Microbaculum marinisediminis: one gene and its partners. Each later gene encodes a partner of the first gene's protein in a complex. Links are inferred from orthologs where the notes say so. Each region holds a gene or a part of one and is shown on either strand. Other genes may lie near its edges.

Region 1 (3,627 bases):
CGGGCGGAGCCGCCTCTACGATCGGCCCGCTCGTGAGCGGCTGCAGCCGCGCCGGCCATTCGACGGTCTGCATCCCGGTGGCGATGGCCTTTTCGTCGACCGTGGTCGGCAGGTAGCGCAGCGTGGCGATCGCCGTGCCGGCGTTCTCGAACTGGTGGCGGCCGACCAGCCGCGGCAGCGGCAGGTCCATCAGCCCGCTCTCGTCCTGATAGACGAGCCGGCCGCGCTCCTCGCCGACGTGCCAGTCCTGGCCGGAGATCGACAGCGGCGCGCGCAGCCGGGCGGCGGCGCGCGCGATCACCGCCTCGACCGCGCGCGGCTGGGCGGAGACGACGCAGGGCACACCCTGCTTGATGATGCCGGCCTTCTCCGCGGCGATCAGCTCGATCGTGTCGCCGAGATAGGCGGCGTGGTCCATCGAGATCGGCGTGATGACGGTCGCGACCGGATTGTCGACCACGTTGGTGGCGTCGAGCCGGCCACCGAGCCCCACTTCCAGGAGCAGGATGTCGGCGGGGTGGCGCGAGAAGATCAGGAACGCCGCCGCCGTGGTGATCTCGAAGATGGTGATCGGCTCGCCGCCGTTCGCCGTCTCGCATTCCTCCAGCGCGGCGGCCAGTTCGGCTTCCGGCACATAGGTGCTGCCGCCGGCCGGATCGGCGAGGCGCACGCGCTCGTGGAAGCGGACCAGATGCGGCGAGGTGTAGACGTGGACGCCGTGGCCGGCCGCCTCGTGCATGGCGCGCAGATAGGCCGCCGTCGAGCCTTTGCCGTTGGTGCCGGCGATATGGACGACCGGCGGCAGCTTCAGCTGCGGATTCCCGAGACGCTCCAGGATCCGGTACATCCTGTCGAGAGACAGGTCGATCTTGCGCGGATGCAGCTCGGCGAGCCGCTCGAGGATTGCGTCGGACTTGAACATCTCGAACTCTTCAAGATCCCGGCCCCGGGACCGGGGGGACTGGGGGCTGGCGCGATGCGGGCCTATATAGGGTCGTTTCCGGGCACCGTCAGCGGGGCCAGTCGGCGGACTCAGTCGGCGGCTTCGGCCATCGGCGGCGGCAGCGCGGCCGCCTCGGCATCCGGCACGCCGGTGACCGGCGCCGCCTCGCCCAGCGACGGCGCCTTCATGAGGATCCGGCAGACGCGGCTCAGCGTCGCCCGCAGGTCGTGGCGATGCACCACCATGTCGACCATGCCGTGCTTCAGCAGGTATTCGCTGCGCTGGAACCCGGCCGGCAGCTTCTCGCGGATCGTCTGCTCGATGACGCGCGGCCCGGCGAAGCCGATCAGCGCGCCCGGCTCGGCGATGTGGATGTCGCCGATCATGGCATAGGACGCGGTGACGCCGCCCGTGGTCGGATGGGTGAGCACGACGATATAGGGCAGGCCCGCCTCGCGCAGCTTCTCGGCCGCGACCGTGGTGCGGGGCATCTGCATCAGCGACAGGATGCCTTCCTGCATGCGCGCGCCGCCGGAGGCTGCGAACAGGATGAACGGCGTCTGCCGCTCCGCCGCCGTCTCGAAGCCGGTGATGACCGCCTCGCCGGCCGCCATGCCCAGCGAGCCGCCCATGAACTCGAAGTCCTGCACCCCGGCGGTCACCGGAAGCGCGTCCAGCGTGCCGTAGGCGATCCGCACCGCGTCGCGCTCGCCGGTCTTGGCGCGGGCATCCCGGATGCGGTCGGAATAACGCCGTTCGTCGCGGAACTTCAGCGGATCGGGCGCGACATCCGGCGTGTCGATGCGCACGTACTCGCCGTTGTCGAACAGGTGCTTGAGACGCTGTTCGGCCGGCATGCGCATGTGATGGCCGGAGCCGGGAATGACATAGAGATTGGATTCCAGGTCGCGGTGGAACACCATCTCGCCCGTTTCCGGGCACTGCACCCACAGGTTATCCGGCGTTTCCTTCTTCTCGAGGAAACTGCGGATCTTGGGGCGAACGAAATTGTTGATCCAGTTCACGGGAGCCTCTCTCGCGGCAGCTTCAAGCCTGGCCGCTAAACCCGTTTAACACATGCTGTTTCGGCGGTGATTTCACCCGGATGGCGAAATCACCCGGCGAAACCACTCTGCGAAGTCACTCCGCGGCGACGGGGCGGCCCGCACGCACGCCCTCGGCGAGCCGGGAAACCAGCTCCGCGACCGCCGGTACGGTCGCATTGGTAGCATGGCCGTCGGCGTTGAGCGAGCCTTTGACCGCCTCGATCAGGGCCGACCCGACCACCACCGCGTCGGCGCCCGCCGCGATCGCGGCGGCCTGTTCCGGCGTCTTGACCCCGAAGCCGACCGCGACCGGCAGGTCGGTGTGGCGCTTGATGCGGCCGACCGCGGACGACACCGCGGCCGCATCCGGCGCCCGGGTGCCGGTGATGCCGGTGATCGAGACGTAGTAGACGAAGCCCGAGGTGTTGCTGAGCACCTTCGGCAGGCGCTTGTCGTCGGTCGTCGGCGTGGCCAGCCGGACGAAGTTGATGCCGTGCTCGATCGCAGGGAGGCACAGCTCGTCGTCGGCTTCCGGCGGAAGATCGACGATGATCAGCCCGTCGACGCCGGCCTGCCTGGCGTCGTCCAGGAAGGTCTCGTTGCCGTACGAATAGATCGGGTTGTAGTAGCCCATCAGCACGATCGGCGTGTCGGCGTCGGTCTGGCGGAAGGCGCTGACCATGGCGAGCGTCTTCTTCAGCGTCTGGCCGCCGTCGAGCGCGCGGCGTCCGGCGGCCTGGATCGCGGGGCCGTCGGCCATCGGATCGGAGAACGGCATGCCGATCTCGATCACGTCGGCGCCGGCGGCCGGCAGCGCCTTCACGATCTCCAGCGAGGTTACGTAGTCGGGATCGCCGGCCATCACGAAGGTGACGAACCCGGCGCGGCCCTCGGCGTGCAGGGCGGCGAAACGGCGGTCGATGCGGGATGTGGTCATTGTGCGCGTCACTTCGAATCCAGTTTCGGGTGGCCGAACCAGTTGTCGTCGAGCTTCGGCCGCTGGTTCCCGTGTGTGGGAAAGCCGCCGCTCGCTTTCAGCAGTCCGGCAAGGTGCATCAGGTTCCACGTCATGATGATGGTGTTGCGACGGGTGAAGGCGTTGTCGAAGCCGGCGCCGTCGTCGCCATAGGAGGGGCCCGGTCCGGCTTCGCCGATCCAGCCGCAGTCCGCCTGGGGCGGGATCGAGAAGCCGATGTGCTGCAGCGCGTAGAGCACCGTCATCGACACGTGCTTGATGCCGTCTTCGTTGCCGGTGACGATGGCGCCGCCGGTCTTGCCGTAGAAGATGCTCTGGCCGGCGTCGTTGAGCTGGCCGGAATGGGCATAGAGCCGCTCGATCACCGTGCGGCACAACGACGATTCCTCACCGAGCCAGATCGGCGTTCCCAGGACCACGATGTCGGCCGCGGCGACCTTTGGCCAGAAGGTCCCCGGCCATGCGTCCTGGTCCGCGCCGTGCTCGCGCATGTCCGGATAGATCCCGAACGCAACGTCGTGATCGGCAACCCTGAGGACATCCACCGCGACGCCGGCGGACTCCATGATCGCCACCGCGTTGCGCATCAGCCGCTCGGTGTGTGAGGGTTCGGGCGACCGCTTCAGCGTGCAGTTGATGAACACCGCGCGCAGGCCGGTATA
Region 2 (3,457 bases), on another replicon or contig:
CCTCGGCGACCTGCTTGCCGAGCACTTCGTCGGCCTTGGCGTCGGACGTGTTCGCCGCGTCGCCCTGCTCCTCGAGCGAAGCGGTCATGATGACGTTGGAGCGCGCCGACGACTGCTGCTCCTGCATCTTGAGTTCGGCAAGCGCCACCTGGAAGGCGGTTTCGTCACGCATCTTCTTCGCGGCGACGGCGACCTCGATGGTGTCGGGCACGTCGAGCTGCGGGCAGCGGGCGTTGGCGATCAGCTTCTGGTTCGGATTGGCCGGCTTGGCGTTGAACACGTAGTCGCTCCCGCAAACGCCGACCTTGGGCGGAACGCCGGTGACCTCGAAGTGGTCGCTGCCTTCCTTGAGCGTCTTCCAGAACGGCATGTTGGGATTGCCGGCATGGCGCGCCATGTTGGCCGGCGTCATGCGGAAAGGATAGGCCTGCACCTGGAATTCGCGCTGGCCGCCCCGGAAGGAATCGCGGGCAAGCGCGTAGACCTCGGCGATCGTCTCGTCGGTCATCGCGTAGCAGCCCGCCGACGAGCAGGCGCCGTGCACCATCAGGTGCGTGCCGGTACGCCCCAGCGCCTTGTCATAGGCATTGGGATAACCGATGTTGAACGACAGATAATAGCTGGAATTCGGGTTCATCTGCCCCGGCGCGACCGTATAGAAGCCCTCCGGCGCCTGCCGGTCGCCTTCTTTTCGCTTCGGGCCGAGCTCACCGGACCATTTGCAGATGTCGTAGGTCTTGAACAGGGCGAAGCGGCCGTCCTTGCCCGGCTTCCAGACCTCCAGCGTGCTTTCTTCCTTGTAGATCCGCACGACGAGGGGGTCTTCCTTGCGCATGCCCTTGTCTTCGAGCTCTTGCAAGGTGGCGTAGCTGAGCGGCTGCAGATGCTTGGCGCCGCCCAACTGCTCGTCCATGCAGCCGCCGACGGCCAGGAGCGAGAGGGAAACAAGCGCTATGCGGGAATGGCGAAGCGTGATCATGTGGTGGTCCGAAAATCCGTACACAGAGACTACCGTACCGCTCAATTTGGGCCGATAGCGTTAAGACTTCGTTTACCGCCTGAACCGACGTCAACGATTTTGCGCCGACGGACCCGGCTATCGCAACCGTAATTTAGCGGCGAAACGATGGCAGTGCACCGATCGCGGTTCGACTGTGGTTAAAGAGTCCGGCCCATCGCGATGAACTTTTCGCGGCGTCTACGCCGAATTTCATCGGAATCGAGCCCTGCGAAGTCCTTCAAAGCCGATTCGATGGCCCGACCAGCTGATTCGATAGCTTCTTCGGGCTGGCGATGCGCTCCTCCGACGGGTTCGGAAATTATCGTGTCGATAATGTTGAAACGCTTCAGATCCGTCGCCGTGACCTTCATCGCCGTCGCCGCGTCGGCCGCGCGTGAAGAATCCCGCCACAGAATCGACGCCGAAGCCTCCGGCGAGGCCACGGTGTAGATCGAATGCTCCAGCATCAGCACCTGGTTGGTCACGGCGATCGCGACCGCGCCGCCGGACCCGCCCTCGCCGATGACCACCGAGACGTTCGGCGTGCCGAGCGTGAGGCAGGCGTCGATTCCCCGCGCGATCGCCTCTGCCTGGCCGCGCTCTTCGGCGCCGACGCCGGGATAGGCACCGGCGGTATCGATGAAGGCGATCACCGGAACGTCGAACCGGTCGGCCATTTCCATCAGCCGCACCGCCTTGCGATAACCTTCGGGACGGGCCATGCCGAAATTGTGCTTCAGCCTGCTCTCGGTGTCCGAGCCCTTCTCATGGCCCATCACCATCACCGACTGGCCGCGGAAACGCCCGAGACCGCCGATAAGCGCTTCGTCCTCGCCGTACTGGCGATCCCCGGCAAGCGGCGTGAAGTCCTCGATCAGCCGCCCGATATAGTCGAGCGTATGCGGCCGCCCGGGATGGCGCGCGACCTGGGTCTTCTGCCAGGGCGTCAGCTTGCCGTAAATCTCGCGCAGCGCCTGGTCGGCCTTGGTCTGCAGGCGGGCGATCTCGTCGGCGATGCCGACGCCGCCCTCGCCTTCCTCTATGGCACGCAGCTCGGCAAGCTTGCCTTCCAGGTCGGCGACCGGTTTTTCGAAATCCAGATAGACTTTCATGGGTTCTCTTTACCTGCCCATCGGGGCCGACGGAAACTGGCTTTCCGCGTATGCCGTGTCAAGCGTGCGCCTGACGCACCCCCACCCGGCCCGTCAGCGCGCCCGGCCACCCCGGTCGGCCAGTGGGTGATGGTCCGACATCACGCGTTTCAGGCGTTCTTCCAGCACGTGGGTATAAATCTGCGTCGTCGAGATGTCGGCGTGACCGAGAAGCTGCTGCACGACGCGCAGATCGGCGCCGTTTTCCAGCAGGTGGCTGGCGAAGGCGTGGCGCAGGACGTGCGGCGAAACCTTCGCCGACGGCAAGCCGGCACGCGCCGCCAGCCCCTTGAGATCGCGGCCGAAGGCCTGCCGCGTCAGATGGCCCGTGTCGGAATCGGCGGGAAACAGCCAGCGTCCGGTCAATCCGGCATCCCTTTTCGCCGCGTCCCAGTCCGCGAGCGCCTCGCGGGCCGCATCCGTCAGCGGCACCAGCCGCTCGCGCCCGCCCTTGCCGATCACCGCCAGCACGGGCCGGTCGCCGCGTCCCGCCGAGGCCGGCAGGCCCGTCAGTTCGGAGACGCGCAGGCCCGTCGCGTAGAGCAGCTCCAGCATGCATCGCATGCGCGCCGCGCGCAGCCGCTTGGATTTCGAGGCCTCCCCGTCGCAGGCTTCGCTCGCCGCCCGCTCGAGCAGCGCCGTCACCTGGTCCTGGCTCAGAATCTTGGGCAGCGGCCGGCCGCGCTTCGGGCTGTCGAGCGTTCGGGTCGGATCGTCCTCGCGATGCCCACTCTCGACCAGGAAGCGATAGAACTGGCGCAGCGCCGACAGGCGCCGCTGCTGCGATGTGGCGGCGAAGCCGCGCGCCTCCAGGTCGCCGAGATAGGCGCGCACGAGCCGGTCATCGGCCGCATCGACCCGCGCGCGGCGTTCGCCGGCGAAACCGGCGAAGTCCTCCAGGTCCCGGCGATAGGCATCGAGGGTGTTCTGCGAGGCGAGCCGTTCGGCGGCGATCATTTCCAGGAAAGCCTCGACGACGGCGCCGGAGCCGACGCCAGAGCCGGTGCCAGAGCTCGTGCGGGAACGATCCGAAGGACGGGCCGCGGCCATCGCCGGCCCTCTAGGGCTGCAACCGGTCGGCGGGAACCCGCACCGAAATCTCGCGCGGCTCGGGATCGACGAACGTGACCAGCGCGAACATCGTCGCGTAGACAATCCCGACAAGGAAGCCGATCGTCACCAGGAAACGAAATAGACTCGGCACCCTGCAAATCTCCCGTCCGCCCGCGGGCGCCACCTCGGGCGGCGCGCGACGCTTGTATCGAAGCCGGTCGGCGACTAGTGAAAGTACTCCATCAGGCCCGCC
Region 3 (3,623 bases), on another replicon or contig:
CGGGGCCCGGCCTGACTCAGTCTTCCTGCTGGTTGGCCGCCAGGAAGCGTTCCAGCCAATGGATGTCGTAGTTGCCGTCGACGATATCGGTCTGGTCCAGCAGCCGCTGGAACAGGGGGATCGTCGTGGAAATGCCGTCGACGACGAACTCGCCGAGCGCGCGGTGCAGCCGCATCAGGCATTCGTTGCGGGTCTTGCCGTGCACGATCAGCTTGCCGATCAGGCTGTCGTAGTAGGGCGGGATCGAATAGCCCTGATAGACGGCCGAATCGACGCGCACGCCCAGGCCGCCGGGGGGATAGTAGTAGTTGATCTTGCCCGGCGAGGGCCGGAACGTCGCCGGGTCCTCGGCGTTGATGCGACATTCGATGGCGTGGCCGCCGAAGGTGATGTCGGATTGCTTGACCGACAGCGTTCCGCCCGAGGCGACGCGGATCTGCTCGTTGACCAGGTCGATGCCGGTGATCATCTCGGTGACCGGATGCTCGACCTGCAGGCGGGTATTCATCTCGATGAAGTAGAATTCTCCGTTCTCGTACAGGAATTCCACGGTCCCCGCGCCGGAATAGCCCAGTTCGGCGATGGCGCTGGCGACCCGCTGGCCGATCTCCGCCCGCTCCTTTGCGTTGATTCCCGGGGAGGGGGCCTCTTCCCAGACCTTCTGGTGGCGGCGCTGCAGCGAGCAGTCGCGCTCGCCCAGATGAATGCCGCCGCCCTGTCCGTCGCCGAAGACCTGGATCTCGATATGGCGCGGCCGTTCGAGGTACTTCTCGATATAGAGCGCGTCGTCGCCGAACGCCGCCTTCGCTTCCGAGCGCGCCGTGCTCACGGCTTCGGAGATATCGTCGGCCGAGCGCGCGACCTTCATGCCGCGTCCACCGCCGCCGGCGGCAGCCTTGACGAGGACGGGGTAGCCGATCTCGGCTGCGATCCGCGCGGCTTCCTTGTCGTCTTTCACCGCACCGTCGGAACCGGGCACGACGGGAATGCCGAGCCGCTTCGCGGTGCGCTTGGCCTCGATCTTGTCGCCCATGATGCGGATGTGCTCGGGCGAGGGGCCGATGAAGGCGATGTCGTGGGCGCGCAGGATTTCGGCGAAGCGGGCGTTCTCGGAGAGGAACCCGTAGCCGGGATGCACCGCGTCGGCGCCGGTGATCTCGCAAGCCGAGAGCAGCGCCGGGATGTTGAGATAGCTGTCGCGCGCGGGAGGCGGGCCGATGCACACGCTTTCGTCGGCTAGGCGCACATGCATGGCATTCGCGTCGGCGGTCGAATGGACGGCGACGGTCGAAATGCCGAGCTCCTTGCAGGCGCGAAGCACCCGGAGGGCGATTTCACCCCGATTGGCGATGAGGACCTTGTCGAACACGCGCGAGCGCCCGTTGGATGTGTCGAGTGCGGACTATTCGATCACGACGAGAGGTTCGCCGTATTCGACCGGCTGACCGTCCTCGACGAGGATCGCTGTAACGGTGCCGGCTTTCGGCGCCGGGATCTGGTTCATCGTCTTCATGGCTTCGACGATGACCAGCGTCTGGCCCTCGCGAACGCTGGCCCCGACTTCAATGAAAGGCGCAGCTCCGGGCTCGGGCGCGCGATAGGCGGTTCCCACCATCGGCGACGTGACCGTGCCGGGCTTCAGACCGGTCTCGGCGCTGGCTCCCGCGCTCGGTGCCTGTCCGGCGGAAGCGGCCGGCAGGGCGGCTGCGATAGCCGGTGCCGCGCCGGCGACCACGGAGACGGTGCGTGCCACGCGGACCCGCAGCCCTTGCTGCTCGATCTCGATCTCGCTCAGATCGGTCTCGCTCAGCAGCGCCGCCAGTTCGCGAATGAGGGTCTGGTCTATATCCCGGTCGGATTTTGCCATCTTGATATCCTGCCGACCGCCGCTCGGCAGCCCGATCGTGTCATTGCTTCCGCTTTGGAGACGGAAGACCATACATAGCCGTTCGAACGCAATCCGCAAATCGCGTCCGAACGGACTGGTGCGTGTTTTTGGGGAAATCCCCGGATTCTAGGTTTCGCCAGCGCAAACCGTCGCGGTCAGCAGGTCTGGCAGGCCTCCTTTCGGGCCTTGGCGATTTTACTCTCTAGCTCCTCGAAGCTGACGGCGCCGGGGATCACGTCGTCGCCGATCACATAGGAAGGCGTTCCGCGCAAGCCGAGCGCTTCGGCGATCTTGTAGTTCTCCGAGATCTGTTCGTCCACCGCGGGGTCCTTGGAGGCAGCGATGACAGCATCCTTGTCCAGGCCGAGCTTTTCGACCACCGCGAGCGCTTCCTTCTGGCCGATCCCGTCGCCCCCGCCGGGCTGCGCCATCAAATCCACGTGGAAATCAAGATACTTCTCCGGTGCGACCTTGAGAACGCCGAGCGCGATACGGGCGGCTTCGCCCGACCCCTCGGACAGCACCGGCCACTCCTTGAAGACAACCCGCAGGTTCGGGTCGGTCTTCATGAGGTCCATCATGGCGGGAAGCATCCGCTTGCAATAGCCGCAGTTGTAATCGAAGAACTCGACCAGCGTCACGTCGCCCGTCGGATTGTTGACGACCGGCGAGTTGGGCGAATTGAAGATCGCGTCCCGATTCGCCGTCAGTGCCTCCGACCGGGCCGAGACCTCGTCCTCCTGCCGCTTCGTCTCGAGCGCGGCAAGCATCTCCTCGAGGATGTCCGGGTTCGCGATCATGTAGTCACGAACCACCGGGCCGATCGTTTCGGCGTCGAGCGTCGACGTTTGCTCAGCGGGCGTTTGCGCGGCGTCGTCGCCCGCCGTCTCCTTCTCGAGACCGGCGACTTTCTCGTCGATCATCGCGGCGACGGCGGCTGCGTCGAGGCCCGGCGCCGGTTTGTCCTGGAAGGCTCCGACCGCCGCAACCACGGCCACGATCAGGGCGAGGGCGGAAAGAACGATGGGCGTTCTCGTCATGTTGCGTGTCCCGTAGCTTAAAGTCGCGTTGTCACGGTCCGCTTATCACGACCGCGGCGGCTTGTATGTCAAAATATCGTCAGCACGCAGCCAAGCAGGCGACCCGGTTTTCAGACCCTGCTTGGCGCGCTGCGCGAACCGCTGTGCCATCTCGTAGTCGCCGCGCTTGAAATGTTCCTGTGCCGTGGCGAGTTCCGCCTCGGGCACGCGCCCTGCGCGGCCGTAGGCGATGGCGAGATGGCGGTAGCCGGTAACGAAGTCCGGTTCTTCCTGCAGGCCGCCGTTCAGGTACTTGATTCCCTCGTTCAGCAGCGCCGGATCGTTCGCCGCGACCAGCGCACCGCCCAGCGAGACCTTGATGAGACCGGGATTGGGGGCCAGCGCCACGGCTTTCTGATACGGCGCGATCGCCTCGCGCGGCTTGCCCGACTTCACCAGGAGATCGCCCTTGAGCTCCCAGAAATACGGATTGTTCGGCATTGCCTTGATCAGGCCGTCGGCGCTTGCAAGCGCGGCGCGGTAGTCTCCGGTCCGCATCTGCGAAACGGTCCGCGCATAGTTGGCGGCCAGGCTTTTGTCCGACTTCGGATAGCGCCGCGCCACTGTGCCCGGATGTTCGAGGTAGCCTGACAGCTTGGCGCGCACCAGATCGTGGCGCCTTTGCAGTTCCGGCGGATCATTTCGGTCGAAATAGG

The links. The genes of interacting proteins can lie anywhere in the genome.
Region 2: the proteins of accD (region 1) and MUB46_RS06345 are in contact, whole or in part, in a solved structure (PDB 8UXZ), measured with the Escherichia coli proteins. The link is inferred for Microbaculum marinisediminis from one-to-one orthologs.
Region 3: the proteins of accD (region 1) and accB are in contact, whole or in part, in a solved structure (PDB 8UXZ), measured with the Escherichia coli proteins. The link is inferred for Microbaculum marinisediminis from one-to-one orthologs.

The regions. Positions count from the first base shown.
Region 1 is NZ_JALIDZ010000007.1:31,933-35,559, reverse strand. The notes cover bases 1-2,985. They hold accD (acetyl-CoA carboxylase, carboxyltransferase subunit beta), read right to left. Parts: upstream 1,969-2,985; coding sequence 1,033-1,968; downstream 1-1,032. Other genes in these bases: MUB46_RS15635 (flavodoxin family protein), read right to left, coding at 2,935-2,985; trpA (tryptophan synthase subunit alpha), read right to left, coding at 2,084-2,926; MUB46_RS15650 (bifunctional folylpolyglutamate synthase/dihydrofolate synthase), read right to left, coding at 1-922. In the rest of the region: more of MUB46_RS15635, read right to left, coding at 2,986-3,627.
Region 2 is NZ_JALIDZ010000003.1:38,769-42,225, reverse strand. Bases 136-2,950 are described here. They hold MUB46_RS06345 (acetyl-CoA carboxylase carboxyltransferase subunit alpha), read right to left. Parts: upstream 2,113-2,950; coding sequence 1,159-2,112; downstream 136-1,158. Other genes in these bases: MUB46_RS06340 (site-specific tyrosine recombinase XerD), read right to left, coding at 2,206-2,950; MUB46_RS06350 (L,D-transpeptidase family protein), read right to left, coding at 136-979. Also shown: more of MUB46_RS06350, read right to left, coding at 1-135; more of MUB46_RS06340, read right to left, coding at 2,951-3,201; MUB46_RS06335 (histidine kinase), read right to left, coding at 3,212-3,355. UniProt on the Escherichia coli protein: Component of the acetyl coenzyme A carboxylase (ACC) complex. First, biotin carboxylase catalyzes the carboxylation of biotin on its carrier protein (BCCP) and then the CO(2) group is transferred by the carboxyltransferase to acetyl-CoA to form malonyl-CoA.
Region 3 is NZ_JALIDZ010000006.1:233,293-236,915, forward strand. Bases 136-3,116 are described here. They hold accB (acetyl-CoA carboxylase biotin carboxyl carrier protein), read right to left. Parts: upstream 1,868-3,116; coding sequence 1,403-1,867; downstream 136-1,402. Other genes in these bases: accC (acetyl-CoA carboxylase biotin carboxylase subunit), read right to left, coding at 136-1,369; MUB46_RS14845 (DsbA family protein), read right to left, coding at 2,044-2,928; MUB46_RS14850 (M48 family metalloprotease), read right to left, coding at 2,974-3,116. Outside these bases: more of accC, read right to left, coding at 17-135; more of MUB46_RS14850, read right to left, coding at 3,117-3,623. UniProt on the Escherichia coli protein: This protein is a component of the acetyl coenzyme A carboxylase complex; first, biotin carboxylase catalyzes the carboxylation of the carrier protein and then the transcarboxylase transfers the carboxyl group to form malonyl-CoA.